Regions from separate parts of the Paenibacillus sp. P46E genome, predicted to be linked through region 2. Evidence: riboswitches for the same ligand, from Rfam matches in the RefSeq annotation. Region 2 holds a riboswitch; each other region holds the start of a gene.
The links. Region 2 has a riboswitch for thiamine pyrophosphate ahead of A3849_RS24100 (ABC transporter ATP-binding protein). Riboswitches for the same ligand answer to the same signal wherever they lie in the genome.
Positions count from the first base shown of each region.

Region 1: linked by a shared signal. The riboswitch ahead of thiC (phosphomethylpyrimidine synthase ThiC) and the one ahead of A3849_RS24100 (ABC transporter ATP-binding protein) in region 2 are both predicted to bind thiamine pyrophosphate.
Region 3: linked by a shared signal. The riboswitch ahead of A3849_RS11315 (thiamine phosphate synthase) and the one ahead of A3849_RS24100 (ABC transporter ATP-binding protein) in region 2 are both predicted to bind thiamine pyrophosphate.

Region 1 covers NZ_LVYZ01000027.1:24,173-29,513, reverse strand. Annotated here, with positions in the region: gene A3849_RS06045 (ROK family glucokinase) at 1-868, opposite strand, end outside; gene A3849_RS06040 (DUF438 domain-containing protein) at 1,125-2,396, opposite strand; gene A3849_RS06035 (DUF1858 domain-containing protein) at 2,439-2,666, opposite strand; gene thiC (phosphomethylpyrimidine synthase ThiC) at 2,929-4,623, opposite strand; TPP riboswitch at 4,739-4,845, opposite strand; gene trxB (thioredoxin-disulfide reductase) at 4,920-5,341, opposite strand, start outside.
Region 2 covers NZ_LVYZ01000064.1:31,715-37,055, reverse strand. Annotated here, with positions in the region: gene A3849_RS24110 (DHA2 family efflux MFS transporter permease subunit) at 1-1,318, opposite strand, end outside; gene A3849_RS24105 (TetR/AcrR family transcriptional regulator) at 1,511-2,167, shown strand; TPP riboswitch at 2,239-2,342, shown strand; gene A3849_RS24100 (ABC transporter ATP-binding protein) at 2,454-3,242, shown strand; gene A3849_RS24095 (ABC transporter permease) at 3,226-4,002, shown strand; gene A3849_RS24090 (ABC transporter substrate-binding protein) at 3,999-5,051, shown strand; gene thiM (hydroxyethylthiazole kinase) at 5,142-5,341, shown strand, end outside.
Region 3 covers NZ_LVYZ01000034.1:95,562-100,902, reverse strand. Annotated here, with positions in the region: gene mdh (malate dehydrogenase) at 1-570, shown strand, start outside; gene A3849_RS11330 (hypothetical protein) at 686-1,111, shown strand; gene A3849_RS11325 (NUDIX hydrolase) at 1,294-1,719, opposite strand; gene A3849_RS11320 (SDR family oxidoreductase) at 1,954-2,823, shown strand; TPP riboswitch at 2,990-3,091, shown strand; gene A3849_RS11315 (thiamine phosphate synthase) at 3,216-3,818, shown strand; gene thiS (sulfur carrier protein ThiS) at 3,883-4,086, shown strand; gene A3849_RS11305 (thiazole synthase) at 4,157-4,921, shown strand; gene thiH (2-iminoacetate synthase ThiH) at 4,952-5,341, shown strand, end outside.

The DNA of each region.
Region 1 (5,341 bases), on a different contig from region 2:
GCAGTGGGGCCGGGGCCAGCTTCGCGAACACGCGGCGAACCTCTTCAAACAGAATATCTCCGGCTTTGGAGACACCACCCCCAACGATGAACACCTCCGGATTAAGCACCGCTGCGACAGCAGCCATGGATTTACCCAGATAGAACGCAGCACGGTTCACAATTCGCAGAGCAACTTCATCTCCGGCCTTGGCGGCATCAAATACCTCCTTGGCGGCAATTTTCTCCACCATGGACAGGGAAGTGCGGTCGCCGCGGCTAACAGCATCATTGGCCATGCGAATAATACCCGTAGCAGAGGAAACGGTCTCCAAACAACCCATGTTGCCGCAGCCGCATTGGATAGCTTCCAGATCAGGCACTACAGAAATATGACCAAGCTCGCCCGCTAGTCCGGCAAAACCTTGATACACCTTGCCATTAATAATGATACCGCCGCCGACACCTGTGCCCAGCGTGTAGCAGACACAATTCTCCACACCACGTCCTGCTCCGCTCCAGGCCTCACCCAGTGCAGCGACGTTAGCATCATTGTCTATTTTGACTGGCTTGTTCAAGCGACCCTCAAGAATGGAGCGGATCGGCACATCTCTAAAACCTATGTTAGGCGCAAGGATGATGATTCCTTCACGAATATTCGTAAACCCGGCCAGGCCCGCTCCTACACCGGCAAGCTGATCCCAAGAGTACGGGGAGTCCTCCACAATCTGACGCACATACTTTTCGATATTATCGATGACGGCATCGACGCCATCCGCAGTTCCCGTAGGCCCCTCAAAAGTGTGCAGCAGGTTCCCCTCGGCATTGCAGATTCCAACCTTAATCGTGGTTCCACCTAAATCCACGCCAACGTAGATACTTTCAGACATGTAACAAGCCACCTTTTTCTATGCTAAAATAGTTAATCCTACGTACCCACTATAATAGAAGGTACCCCTGCGGTCAAGGAAAGGCGGCACACCCGGCCACATGAGGGGCTGGTATTTTTTTTAGCCCAAAGATACGGGTTTATGAGTATCCTGTAAATTCTTGTCTTTATACAAAAAGCCTCTTACCTGTGCGGCAAGGGGCGGATGATCAACTTCACTTATGGTGACGGCCGGTAAGGCGTTTGTCTCTAGACGGCTACTCCGACAAAATCCGTTTCTGTCCCTCCAGTGCGCGGATCGGGGCGATGTTCTGGGTGAATTCAAGGGTACCCATGTAGCGGCCCGCTTCGTCACGTACTGCGAAATAACGGATGTAGATAAATTTATCCTTTATGGCAATCCAGAAATCCTCAGCGTCTTTGCGGCCCGCCTTGAAATCCTCCAGCAGCTTCTCAACGACATGCACGCTTTGCGGCGGGTGGCAGTTCTGCACCGTGCGTCCAATGACGGCCTTAGTGCGGGCAAAGATCCGCTCCTTGCCATGCGAGAAGTATCGGACCACATCATTTTCATCAATAAATGTCAGGTCGACAGGTAAATGATTCAGCACTGTTTCCAGCTGATGCAGCGACAGCAGGCCTGTCTCGAAGCGGATAAAGCCTTGCGGCGATAACCCTCCTTCTCCCTCTCCTTCTTCCGCTTGCACGGCTGCTCCCTCCGGTTCTGCGGCACGCTCAGGAATCCATTCCTGCTCCGGCGCAGTCAGACAGAAGCCAATTTCGTCGCTTTCGCGGGCGATTTTGACCCATTCATCTTCGGTCAGCTTATCGAGCGCCATCGGCAGCAGAATATTTTCTTCCTTAAAGATCATTTCATTTACTTCCTGGATAATGTTCGTCAGAAGAGCTCCAAGCTCCGCAGCTTCCCCGTTGTATGCACTGAGCGCCGCTTTTGCCTGTTTAATCATGCCGCGAATACCATCGTCCACTCCCCACATTACCTTGGTTGGTCCATAAATGCCGTATTTCTCAAGGTAAGGGAACAGCAGATTTTCTTTGCGGCTGTAGTGCTTGTCGAGATCCAGCAGCAGGCTCAGATCTTCCAACAGCTTAAAAATCATCTCTTCGCTGTCATTCCGCTGGAATTTATCAGCATGCAGCTGCAAGCGGAAGTTCACAAGCCGTTCAATCTCACGGTTCTCCAGCTTAAAGGTGTGGACAGGATGTCCCGGCTGCTCCTCTGGCTTGTTAGAACGGTGAATTTCCTGGATTGAGCCTTTAAAAATGGCCGTATGCACAGAGCATAGGCGCTGTACCTCCGTTACAGGAATCCCTTCCTCCGTCATCAGGGAATGCTCCATCGCAGAAATTTCGGCTACCGTAACATCCCCTACCGCTTCGGCAAAACGCGCTTTGACTTCCTCTACACTTTTTCCGGCATGCAATTCCTTAATAATCTCCTTAAGCATGGCTTGGCGGCGTGTCTGCTCAGGAATATCCATTTCACGGTTGTTAATCAGTTCACTCATCGTTCTCTCTCCTTCTCTATTCCACTTGTTAATCTCAGCGATCTATTCAATAATCTCGAAGCCATGGCTCTGAAAAGCCAGCCGGACGGTTTCGCGATCCATTTTCTTCATTGTGATTCCTTTCGACAAGGTCATGAACCGGCCCGCCGTCTGCAGCATACCAGGCTTCGTAATATCGCGGAAACCCAGCTCAACCATAATGTCTACGGCCTCCGGATAACGACTGACCAGCTCGAATATGGACTCATCCATGTTAAGGTGTTTGCTCATTGCACTCTCCTCCTGCAGCTTAGCTTCACGCCAATTGATAACCTTTCTCAACAACAGCTTAGCATAGGGTACAGGGCCGAAGAGTGATTGCAGTCACTAAATCAGAAACTTATATACCTGCAACTAATCATTGCACAGCAGAAATGAATTGGCCCTGTTTGTGTTACCGGCATGCCTGTATGCCAACTCCTGGATATTGAAAAAAGCTGCTTCCTCTGCCTGTTACAGCAAGGAAATCAGCCTCTTATAAAGCCCGTTCCGGCTATAGCATTTTGCTCAGTCTGGACGAATTGCGGATATCATGCGAAATGCGCATGCTGCAGAATTTGGGACCGCACATGGAGCAGAAATGCGCTGTTTTGGCACCCTCGGCAGGAAGAGTCTCATCATGGTACTCCAGCGCCCGCTCAGGATCGAGCGACAGATGGAACTGGTCACGCCAGCGGAACTCGAACCGAGCCTTGGACAATGCATTGTCCCGATCCTGGGCACCCGGGTGGCCTTTGGCCAGATCTGCAGCATGAGCAGCGATTTTGTAGGTGATAACTCCTTCACGCACGTCATTCTTGTTAGGCAGACCCAGATGCTCCTTGGGCGTAACATAGCACAGCATCGCTGTCCCGAACCAGCCAATCATCGCCGCGCCAATCGCCGAAGTAATATGGTCATAACCGGGGGCAATGTCCGTGGTTAGCGGACCCAGTGTGTAGAAAGGGGCTTCCTGGCAGAGCTCCAGCTGCTTATCCATATTTTCCTTGATCTTGTGCATTGGCACATGCCCCGGGCCTTCGACCATCACCTGAATATCGTGTTTCCAGGCAATGGCTGTCAACTCCCCAAGCGTCTCCAGCTCAGCGAACTGAGCCTCATCATTGGCATCGGCGATGGAGCCCGGGCGCAGTCCGTCTCCCAAGGAAAAGGCCACATCATAAGTCTTCATAATCTCACAGATTTCTTCAAAATGTGTATATAAAAAGTTCTCTTGCTGATGTGCAAGGCACCAGGCCGCCATGATGGAGCCGCCTCGGGATACAATCCCAGTCATTCTTCGGGCAGTAAGCGGGATATACCGCTTCAGCACCCCGGCATGAATGGTAAAGTAATCTACACCTTGCTCCGCCTGTTCAATCAGCGTATCGCGGTACAGCTCCCAGGTCAGATCCTCGGCTATTCCTTTTACCTTCTCCAGCGCCTGGTAGATCGGCACTGTGCCGATCGGTACTGGTGAGTTGCGGATAATCCATTCGCGGGTGGCATGAATTTTTGCACCAGTGGAAAGATCCATAATCGTATCGGCACCCCATCGGGTCGCCCATCTCATCTTCTCCACTTCCTCTTCAATGGAAGAAGAGACAGCGGAATTCCCAATGTTCGCGTTGATCTTAACCAGGAAGTTGCGGCCGATGATCATCGGCTCACTCTCAGGATGGTTGATATTAGCCGGGATAATGGCCCGTCCGGCAGCGACCTCATCCCTTACGAATTCAGGCCGGGTATTCTCGCGAATCGCGATATACTCCATTTCCGGTGTAATCATCCCTAACCGCGCATAATGCAGCTGGGTAACATTGCGCCCCTCACGTGCTCGTAAGGGATTCCGCCGCAAGCCGGCGAACCCTTCTGCCGACGCCCGGTCTGCAGCTAATCCGCAGGCTCCGGGTTGAACGGTTCTCCCGGCGTACTCCTCTGAATCCCCGCGTTCCGCAATCCAGCTTAAGCGGTGCGGAGGCAACCCTTTCCGAACATCGGTATCTTCAGCGGCATCGGTGTAAATACCACTGGTATCATAGACACGAAGCGGCGCATTGTCCTCTTCCCCCGCAACACCTTCGGTCCGGCTAAGGCGGATTTCACGCATCGGAACCTGAATATCCGGACGCGAGCCCTCTACATACACCTTACGGCTTGCGGGAAATCCCGAAAGATCGACTTGTTCCTTTTTGAATGAATCTGACATTCTTATCTCCTCCTTATCGCTCTGTGAGCCATTCAGATAAGATCAGCACGCAGCAAAAAGCCGCTCCACCTGGAGCGGCTTTATTCATGAACAGCCAAATAAGGCTGTGCTCAAAAAAGGTCCGACTCCACTTTCCTACGCTGGTATGATCCAGATCAGGTTCAAGGGTCCGGGAATTCAATTTTCCCGTCTCAGCCTATTCAGGCTCCCCTAGTGGGTATCTTATCTAATTAAATATAATCTACTTTAGCAGGTATTTATTGTCAATCAAAAAATTTGCTTAACCCGCATTGTCGTTACTTATCCAGCGTTTCGCTCCAGTCATGTACCATAGCGCCTTCCAAATATTTCTCGGCATCCATAGCAGCCATGCAGCCGGTTCCTGCAGCTGAAATCGCCTGCCGGTAACGGGTATCCTGAACATCCCCACAAGCGAACACGCCGGGAATGTTGGTTTCGGTTGTTCCTGGGTTCACAACGATATAGCCGTTGGCATCCGTAGTAATCTGACCGCCCAGGAACGCGGTATTCGGTGTGTGGCCGATAGCGACAAATACGCCATCTGCTTCCACGAGCTCCTCAAGACCCGTATCATTGTTACGGACGGTAAGTCCCTTCACCCCGTTATCCCCAAGGGTCACTTCAAGCGGCGTGCGGTTCAGTGCCCAGGCCACTTTGCTGTTCTCCCGCGCGCGGTCCTGCATAATCTTCGAAGCGC
Region 2 (5,341 bases):
CGGCTGCAGCGGCAGCCTCTTTCATTTCCGCCCCGCGCGCTGCCGCTCTTGAGGTCAGGATGGTTACCAGTGTGGAAACAGCCAGAGAGTTGATTACCTGCTGCATGGAATTGGTCAAGGAAGTGACGCGGTTAACCAATTGACTTGGCGCCTTATTGAGCAGATGTGTATTCATTGGCATTACCATCATTCCCATGCCTGCACCGCACATGATCAGCGGCAGAATCAGGTCCTTGCTCTGTGTCGTAAGATCCACATGAGAATATTGGTACAACGCACCTGAAACCAGGCTGAGTCCGCACACCACCAGCCAGCGAACTCCGATCTTGTCGAACAATATCCCGGCTATGGGCATCATAAGGCCAGAGGCAATCGCCTGGGGCAGCAGGGTAAGTCCCGTATCAAATGCCCCGAAGCCGCGGGCCTGCTGAAGAAACTGCGGGAGCAGAAACAGCGCACCGTACAAGCCGAACTGTGCAATCCATTGTACAACTATCCCTGTGCTGAAATCGACCGAACGCAGAATACGCAGTTCCAGCAGCGGTGTCTCCGAACGAAACTCTGTAATGACAAAAGCGATTAAGGCCACAGCACCGAGGGATAGACCGATCAGAGTTTTGTCCGAAGTCCAGCTGTCCGCTCCCTGGCTCACTCCGTAAGACAGAGAAGCAAAGGCAAGGGGCCCAAGAATGATTCCAAGCTTATCCATCCCTGGTACCTGGCTGCGTTCCGATTGAGGCAGCTTGCGGGAACCAATCAGAAGACAAATGATCCCGATGGGAATATTAATGAGGAAGATCCAGCGCCAGGAATGATACTCTACCAGCCAGCCGGACAGCACGGGACCGATAGCCGGAGCGAACAGCACCGGAATACCCATGATCCCCATGACTACGCCTACCTTACTCTTGGGTGCCAGTTTGTATACATATGCCATCCCGACAGGAAGCACACAGCCTCCGCCCAGACCCTGCAGGACGCGGAACGCAATCAGCCATTCTGCACGGCTTGGTGTTGCACAGAGAATTGAACCCATAGTGAATACGATAACTGCAGTCAGAAAAACAGTCTTGGCCCCGAAGCGGTCAGACAGCCAGCCGGACAACGGGATCACCGAGGCCTGGGCCAGCATGTACCCGGTCACAATCCATTGCAATGTATTTAAATCCGTATTAAAATCCTTGACCAGCGTTGACAAAGCCACATTCATAGCCGTACTGTCGAGCACCACCATGAATACACCTGCAATGATGGCCAGCAGCGGAACCAGAATGCTTGACAGGCGAAAATCGGCCTCCGGTTTAAGCGATTGCTCCATTCTCTGTCTCCTCCTGAATTGAACTGCGCAGATGGACTTATTGACCTCAGCACAGCTTAATCGATATAATATATCTTCGAACGGACAACTGTCCGATAATACTTTTTTCAGTCTACGGACAATTGTCCGCTCTGTCAATGGAGTTCACATATTTCCTGTAAATATATACTGTATTTCTGAAAGGAGCCTGTCATGAACCCGAGAGAACAAGGCAGCAATCCATCCTCAAACCTAACACCACCACCAAATCCATCCTCCTCCCGGAATAATCAGGACCCTTATGTCCAGCGTATTCTTGAAGCCGCCCGTGCGCTTTTTACTGAGAACGGTCTGGAAGCAGTCAGTATGTACGGCATAGCCAAGCGGGCAGGAATCGGCCAGGGTTCGCTATACCGCAGATTCACGGACAAAGGTGAAATTTGCTCTGCCCTGCTCTCCACCAGCTCCGATCGTTTTCTTGCCCGATTGGAGCAGGAGCTCCAAGCCACTGAAGGAGTGGGCAGTTCCATCGGGGAGCTTCGGAGCAGTATTGAACAGGTTGTAGAATTCATAGACCAGCATGCTGAGCTGCTGCAGATGATTAAGTCTGAGTTCACGGGCAAGAAACAGCTTACCCAGTTTGAGCATCCGATTTTCCAGCGGCTACACGCAGTTATGGCCGAGCGTCTGCGGCGGGTTGCTGATGACGGCAAGCTGATTGCTATTGATCCCCATTTTGCCGCAACTTCTCTGATCGCGGTCCTCAGCCCTGATCTTTATCTCTATCAGCAGAAGCTTCACGGGTCGGGCAAAAAGGATATCCTGGAAGGGATTCTAACCCTATTCGTAACTGGACTACAGCGGTCCTGAGCACACTTTCTTTTGACAACATTCTGGAATATGCTATATTTGTTAGCAGTTGCGAATATAATATTGACCTGCTATTTCACTAGGGGAGTCTAATGACTGAGACGAAGCCTTAAGCTTCGGACCCTTGGAACCTGATCTGGATCATACCAGCGGAGGGAAGTGGAACAGAATCGATCAGCAGTGCCGCTTCAAGCCTACTGCCTGAACCTTTCAGACCCATTTGCCTCCCCTGGAGACGGATGGGTCTTTATTGTGCTTCCGCAGTCCCGGAAGCAGATGCGTGCCAATGAAAGGAGGCTTAATACATACGAGTATGATCTCAATCACTAACCTGTCCTATGCTTTCAGCGCTTCACCGCAGACTCCGGTATTCAGTGGACTCTCGATGAACGTCCGCCGGGGCGAATTCATTTCCATTGTCGGTGCCAGCGGCTGCGGAAAAAGCACCCTGTTCAAAATCATCGCCGGTCTGCTAAGGCATACAGATGGCGAACTCAAAGTTCACGGTATGATCTCTGACGATCCAGCGTCGCGTCTGGGCCAGGTCGCCTATATGCCACAACAGGATCTGCTGCTGCCCTGGAGAACCGTGATGGACAACTGCCTGCTGCCCTGGGAGCTGAAGCGAAAGAGCAGCAAAGCAGAAGCTGTAAAAAATATCCGTGAAATGCTCGACCGGTTTGGCCTTGAAGGTACAGAGCGGCTCTACCCGCAGGAGCTGTCCGGGGGGATGCGTCAGCGGGTCGCAATGCTCCGCACCCTTGCCGCCGGAAATGAGCTGATGCTGCTGGATGAGCCTTTTGGGGCACTGGATGCCATAACCAAGCGCGAACTGCACCGCTGGCTCCTGGAATTGTGGGGCAGTCTTAAGCAAACGGTTCTGTTCATCACCCACGATCTGGAGGAGGCGCTGCTGCTCAGTGACCGGATTTACCTGATGTCTGGAGGCAGCGGTGGTGTACAGGAATTCTTGGTGGATATCCCGCGGCCCAGACATTACCGGATGAACTATGAACCGAAGTTTATTACTTTGCGGGAGAATTTGGAGCGGAGGCTGCATGAGAGTATCTATTAGCAGAACCTTTCTGCGCGAATATGGCCCCTTTGCCTTACTGGTACTGTTCACCCTAGCTTCCTGGGAGTGCGCTGCGCGGCTAAAGCTTGTTCCAGCCTTCATTCTCCCGGCTCCAACGGCTATATGGACGGCACTGATGGAGCAGAACGGGCTGCTCTTCGGTGAGCATTTACCCGCCACACTTCAGGAGGTTTTGCTCGGCTTTGTTCTGTCGGCAGCCTGCGGCATGCTACTGGGTACGGGAATGCACATGTTCACTCCGCTCGAAAAGGCGTTATACCCCTTGCTGGTGATCAGTCAGACCATTCCGCTTATCGCTCTGTCACCCATTTTTATTATGTGGTTTGGTTATACCCTTTGGAGCAAGGTTGCGGTGGTTTTTCTCACTGCCTTTTTCCCGGTGGTAGTAGGGACCTTTGACGGTCTGCGTAAAAGCGGTGCTATGTACAAAGAACTGTTGCTCACACTCGGTGCGTCCCGCTGGCAAATTCTGCGAAAGACCCAGATTCCGCCTGCACTGCCCTCTTTATTCTCTGGTCTCAAGCTCTCTATGGTCTACTGCGTCATTGGCGCGACGATCGGGGAATGGCTGGGCGGAAGCCGGGGGCTCGGTTATTTCAGCCGCCGGATGGCGGGCAATCTGCAAAGTGCGGAAATGTTCGCCGCAGTATTTCTTTTATCTGCACTCGGAATCATTCTGTTTCTATTTATTGTGCTGCTCGAAAAAATTATTTTGCAGAAAAGAGGCATTCATCGATGAAACTGTTCCCTTCTGAACCTCCCTTTAGACAAAGGAAACTCCCTGTGCTTCCGTTATTGCTGCTTCTGTGTCTGGGACTTGCTGCAGCAGGCTGCGGGAACAGCAATGATAAGTCTGAAGCCAGCTCAACAACAGCAGATCAAGGCGGGCAGCCCCACAAGCTGACGATTATGCTCGACTGGTATCCGAACGCAGTCCACTCCTTTCTGTACGCGGCCCAGCAAAACGGATATTTTGCCGACGAAGGGCTTACAGTGGATATTCAAATGCCCGCCGACAGCAATGATGCCCTGAAGCTCGTAGCTGCAGGCAAGGTTGATCTGGCCCTAAGCTACCAGCCGCAGGTGCTGATGGCACGGGGTGAGCAGATTCCGGTGAAGTCCGTTGCTGCGATCGTCAGACATCCGCTAAATCATCTGATGGTTCCGGCTGACAGCGGGCTCAAGAGCCCAAAGGACCTGGCAGGTAAAAATGCCGGATACTCCTCGATCCCGCTCTATGAAGCTATGCTGAAAACCATGGTCAAAAGCGATGGCGGAGATCCTGGAGCAGTAAACCTGACCGATGTGGGTTTTGACCTGATTCCAGCCATTACAACCGGGCGTGTCGATGGCATTATTGGCGGATTTATTAATCATGAGCAGTTGATTCTGGAAAAGGAAGGCCACCCGGTTATTTCGCTGAACCCAACCGATTACGGTGTCCCCGATTATTATGAGCTAGTCTTGGTCGCCAGCGACCAAGGCCTGCAGAATTCTGAAGGCTATATCCAGAAGTTTATCCAGGCAGCACGTAAAGGACAGCAATTCGTTGCGGATCACCCGCAAGAGGCGCTTAACCTCCTTCTGGCTCATGAGGATGCAACGGCTCCACTCGACAAAGACATCGAGTCCAAAAGCCTGGAGCTGCTGCTGCCCCTGATGGACGCCGGTAGTGAGCCGTTTGGCTATCAGGACCCTGTATCATGGGAAAAGGTACAAACCTGGCTTAGTGATAACGGGCTGCTGAATGGCGAGGTAAAGACCGGTGAGGCTTTTATTAACTTGTAAATGAGAATTCAGATGTGCTCATATAACTAAATCTACGCTTCCTGAGCGAGTTTTGGACGAAGTAATTTCATAGAAGCAAGGCTGACAAAAATTTTAGGAGGAATACTCATGTCTTACTTATCCAAAGTGCGGGATAGTAATCCGCTGGTGCATAACATTACAAATATTGTGGTCGCGAACTTCAGCGCGAACGGGCTGCTGGCACTGGGGGCTTCGCCTTTTATGGCGGATGCGCATGAAGAAGTTGCGGATATTGCCGCTATGTCTGGTGCTGTAGTGCTAAATATCGG
Region 3 (5,341 bases), on a different contig from region 2:
AATCCGGTGGATGCCATGACTTACGTTGCTTATAATGCCCTAGGCTTTCCTAAGAATCGTGTAATTGGTCAATCTGGTGTGCTGGACACCGCGCGGTACTGCACCTTTATTGCACAAGAGCTTAATGTTTCGGTAGAGGATGTACGCGGCTTTGTGATGGGTGGCCATGGGGATGATATGGTTCCGCTGATCCGTTACTCCAGTGTAGGCGGTATTCCGATTGATAAGCTTATTCCTGCCCAGCGGATTGCCGATATTGTAGAGCGTACCCGTGCCGGTGGAGGCGAGATTGTCAGCCTGCTCGGTAATGGTAGTGCTTACTACGCTCCTGCAGCGTCTCTGGTACAAATGGCCGAAGCGATCCTGAAGGACAAGAAGCGGATTATTCCCGTCATTGCCCTGCTGGAAGGGGAATATGGTTATGACGGACTGTTCATGGGTATCCCGGCACTGCTTGGTGCAGAAGGTATTGAGAAGATCTACGAGCTGGAGCTGACGGCGGAAGAAAAGGCGGCTCTGGATAAGTCAGCAGATTCTGTACGTGCGGTAACTTCAGTGGTTACGGTATAATTTCCGGCAAACCCTCATTTCTTGAATGGAAATGAGGGTTTTCTTTTCATGGACGGCGGGGTTGGGTATAATAAGAATGTAACTTATATCACAGCGAAAGTGAGGAGGTTAATCAATGGATCGGATTTTCTTTTTCTTACATATGATCGGGACATTGGCGGTCGGTTTTTACCTGGTGCTTCCGTTCATTCTGAGCGGCACTGGAAAGCTGTCTGCTGGAGCCAAAGAAGGGACGCTTAGCGCCATTGGCGGATTGAACCGGTTTGCCCAGTATGGTCTGGTCATTCAGCTGCTGACCGGCGGATACATGATCTCTCAGGGGGATTACACCGTAGCCTGGATGGTGGTCGTGGTTGTACTCCTGCTGGCAATGTTTGCCTTGGGCGGCATCATGGGCAAGCCGCTGCGTCTAGCCGCAGCTGGTATGCGTGAGAACCGTGATGTGTCAGACCATACCGCGAAGCTTCGCACCATGAGCCTGCTGCTGATGGTTGTGCTGATCGTAATGGTGTTTTTCATGGTGTATAGACACATTATCTAGAAATATAAGGATTTATAGGTTTCACGCTATAAATCATCCTTCTATTTCTCGCTGAAACGGATTCCGTCCCTTAAAAGGACGGCCAAGCCGTTTCCACTTGGTATGGGTGATGATTCACCAAACCGTCAAGCCTGCCCCTGATTCGAGGGGGTGGGCCTTTTCTGCATTCCAGCCCGGATATCTTATAACAGTTCCTCTGACGAAAATACATTGCTTTTCTCAAATTCTTCTTGTATCCCGGGCGGGAGCAGAGTCTGAAGCTCGTGACGGGTACACCATTTGTAATCTGCATGCTCATCAGAGAGCACTACTGTATTCTCACCGGTCATGCACCAGTAGGTGATGAGGACGAGCTGCCTGCCCGGATTGGTCAGAAAGGACACGGCATACAATAGCTTTTCCACCGTGACCTTCAGTCCGGTTTCCTCCTTAATCTCCCGCTCCAGTGCAGCCTCCAGGCCTTCTCCAAATTCTATTTTTCCGCCGGGGCATTCCCAGCTGCCTGCTCCTATCGCATCTGCAGCAGCCCGCTGTACGAGCAGGATTCTGCCTTGATGCAGGATGACTCCTTTGACGGCAACGATGATACTCCGTGCATTTCTCGTCATATCACTTATTCGCCTCCTTATCCTTTTGGTAATCGCTCCGAAACCCATATCAATCATTACTTCACTAAATTATATCGGCCCTTTACGTCAAAAACGACTATATTTTTGTTTGGACAGCCGGGAAGTGTGGTAAGTAACATAACGTAAAACGATTGTATAATTGATGATGCAGAAGCCATCCTAATACGATGTGGTTACTTCAACAAAAGGTACACAGCGAAAGGAGAATGGATCATGCCAGAAAATAAACAGACTACCAAAACCTTGCCTCCCCAGGTGCAGGACCGTCAGCCCGGTATCGAGAGCGAGATGAATCCGCGCCCTGAATTTGAAACGTCCAGCTACAAGGCAGCAGGCAAACTGCTGGGTAAGGCGGCGCTCATTACGGGAGGCGACAGCGGCATTGGACGGGCGGTTGCCGTTCATTTTGCCAAAGAGGGTGCGGATGTGGTCATTTCATATCTGAATGAGCATTCTGATGCCGAAGAGACCAAACGTCAAGTAGAGCAGGAAGGACGGAAGTGTATTCTGATTGCCGGTGACATCGGCGTAGAAGCGTTCTGCCAGGATCTGATCAACCGGGCGGTGGAGGGATTGGGCAAGTTGGACATCCTGATTAACAATGCAGCCGAGCAGCATCCGCAGGACAAGATTGAGGATATTACCTCCGAGCAGCTGGAGCGGACGTTCCGTACGAATATTTTCTCCATGTTCTATTTGACTAAGGCAGCAATGCCGCATCTGAAAAAAGGCTCCACGATCATCAACACGACATCGATCACCGCCTACCGCGGCAGTCCGCAACTTCTGGACTATTCGTCCACCAAAGGCGCGATTCTCAGCTTCACCCGCTCGCTATCGATGAATCTGGCGGAAAAGGGCATCCGTGTGAATGCTGTCGCTCCGGGTCCGATCTGGACACCGCTGATTCCATCCACATTTGATGCCAAAAAGGTCAGTGAGTTCGGCGGCACACAGCCTATGCAGCGTCCGGGACAACCGGAAGAGCTGGCACCAGCCTATGTCTATCTGGCCTCGGATGATTCATCCTATGTTAGCGGTCAGGTCATGCATGTTAACGGCGGGGAAATTGTCAACGGCTAGAAGTTGCTGTGCGGCCAGTCGGTTTCGGAAATATAACGGTTCAATAGCAGGTCCATGTGGTCTGCTTTTTTCATGTCCCTTGCAAGCTGTGAAGCTTTCGGTAAAAGGGATAGCTTTTCCGCGGAAGAATATGTTAATATGAACCACGTCAGCAACTGAATACTGCAATTGTCCCTAGGGGTGCCGCAAGGCTGAGACGAACATGACGTTCGGACCCTTTGAACCTGATCTGGTTAAAACCAGCGTAGGAAAGCGGAGAATGAATGAACTGCAGCGGGGTTGTATTTCTTACACCCGTATTCCTGTACAAATTTATGACTGCCTCCTATCGCGGGGGCGGTTTTTTTTGTGTTGCCCGTTTGTCGTAAAAAAGTGGAGCAGGAGGTGAAGAAGTGGCGGAAATTCATTTGATCTCTGATGGGAAGCTGGAGCCGGGGCGGTTCATCAGCCTGGCGGCTGCTGTGCATCCGCTCGTGGACTATATTCATCTGCGGGAAAAGCACCGCTCTGCCCTGGAGCTGCTGGGGATGGCAGAGCAACTGCTGCGTGCTGGAATCCCCGCATCCAGACTGGTCATCAATGACCGTCTGGATGTTGCACTGGCCGCCGGTGCAGGTGCTGTCCAGCTAGCCTGGCACAGCCTGCCGACTGCTGCAGCCCGTGCAGCGGCCTCCGGCCTCCGGCTGGGCAGGTCGGTGCACTCCGCCGCAGAAGCAGCAGAAGCAGGCAGACAGGGAGCGGACTTCTGCCTGTTCGGGCATATTTTCCCTACTGGCTGCAAGCCCGGTCAACAGGGGCGCGGTTTGGCGCTCCTGGAGGAAGCGGTCCGTAGCACCCGTATTCCACTGATCGCTATCGGCGGGATGGAGCCGGGGAATGCAGGTCAAGTGATCCGTCGCGGAGCTGCAGGAATTGCGGTCATGTCCGGCATTTGCGGAGCAGATGATCCTGTAGCTGCTGCCCGTGCTTACCGGTTGGCGGTCCAGGAGGCTTAGGACCTGTGGTGTATGTGAATTCAGCAAATCCGTGAAAGTGATCACACGAAGGAGGTGAGAGCGCATGAATCTGATCATTAATGGCAAGCCCGGAGTGGTTGCGGAAGACTGCCGGACTGTTGCCGATCTGTTAAGCCGGCCCGAATGGAGCTTTCGGCTTGTGATCGTGGAACGAAATGGTGAGATTGTCGGCAAGGAGCATTACGGGTCGGAGGTATTATGTGAAGGCGACAGGCTGGAACTGGTGCATTTTGTGGGCGGGGGCTGAGGCCATGAGGCTATCATAAAATATTTGAATTTTTTTCACGCTATCGAATTTCATCCCAGGAGGCGAGTTCATGTTAGATCCATTGGTGATTGGCGGCATTCCGTTATCGAGCCGGCTGTTCATCGGCACCGGCAAATACAGCCGCAATACAATGATTCCCGAGGTGGTTTCAGCTTCAGGCTCACAGGTAATCACGGTTGCCTTGCGCCGTGTAGATCCAGAGAGCGAGGACAATATTATCAGCCATATTCCTTCCCATATGACTCTGCTTCCGAATACTTCGGGTGCGCGCACTGCTGAGGAAGCTGTGCGGATCGCCAGACTGGCCAGGGCCGCAGGCCTTGGCAATTGGGTCAAAATTGAGGTCATCAAGGATCAGAAATATCTGCTTCCAGACAACCTGGAGACTATCCGGGCTACGGAGATACTGGCCGCCGAAGGCTTCGTAGTGCTGCCCTATATGAGCCCGGACCTTTCAGCCGCGCTGCGGATGCAGGCAGCGGGAGCCGCCGCCATCATGCCGCTCGGCTCTCCCATCGGCTCGAACCGCGGACTGCGTACCACAGAACTGCTGCGCATTCTCATCTCTGAGGTGGATCTACCGGTGATCGTCGACGCCGGCATCGGCCGTCCGTCCGAAGCGGCAGAAGCGATGGAGCTTGGCGCATCCGCTGTGCTGCTCAATACGGCAATCGCTACCGCCCGTGATCCCTTGCTAATGGCAGAAGCCTTCCGCGAGGCGGTAGTTGCAGGCCGCAAGGCATATTTGGCTGGACTTGGTCCAGTGGAAGAGACGGCTGTTGCGTCTTCGCCATTGACCGGATTTCTGAAGTGACTCACAGGCTAACGGAAATGGGGGAGTAACATGAGCTTTTTTGAACCACTGACTCGTCTGGAGCAACTGCCTTACGGGAGCTTGTGGCGGGAGTACCGGGTGGAGGATGTGAAGCGGGCAATTCTCAAGGATCGTCTGGATGAAAAAGACCTGCAGGCTCTGCTGTCTCCGGCTGCGGAATCTTGTCTGGAGGAGATGGCTCAGCGTGCACAGCGGTTGACCCGCACACATTTTGGGCATGTGATGCAGCTGTTCACACCGATGTATCTGGCTGATTTCTGTGTGAATCACTGTACGTATTGCAGCTTCAGCTCGATTTATGATTTTCCGAGAAAAAAATTGACCCCGGAGGAGGTCAGACAAGAGGCCATAGCGATCTCCTCCACAGGCCTGCGCCATCTTCTGATTCTGACCGGGGAG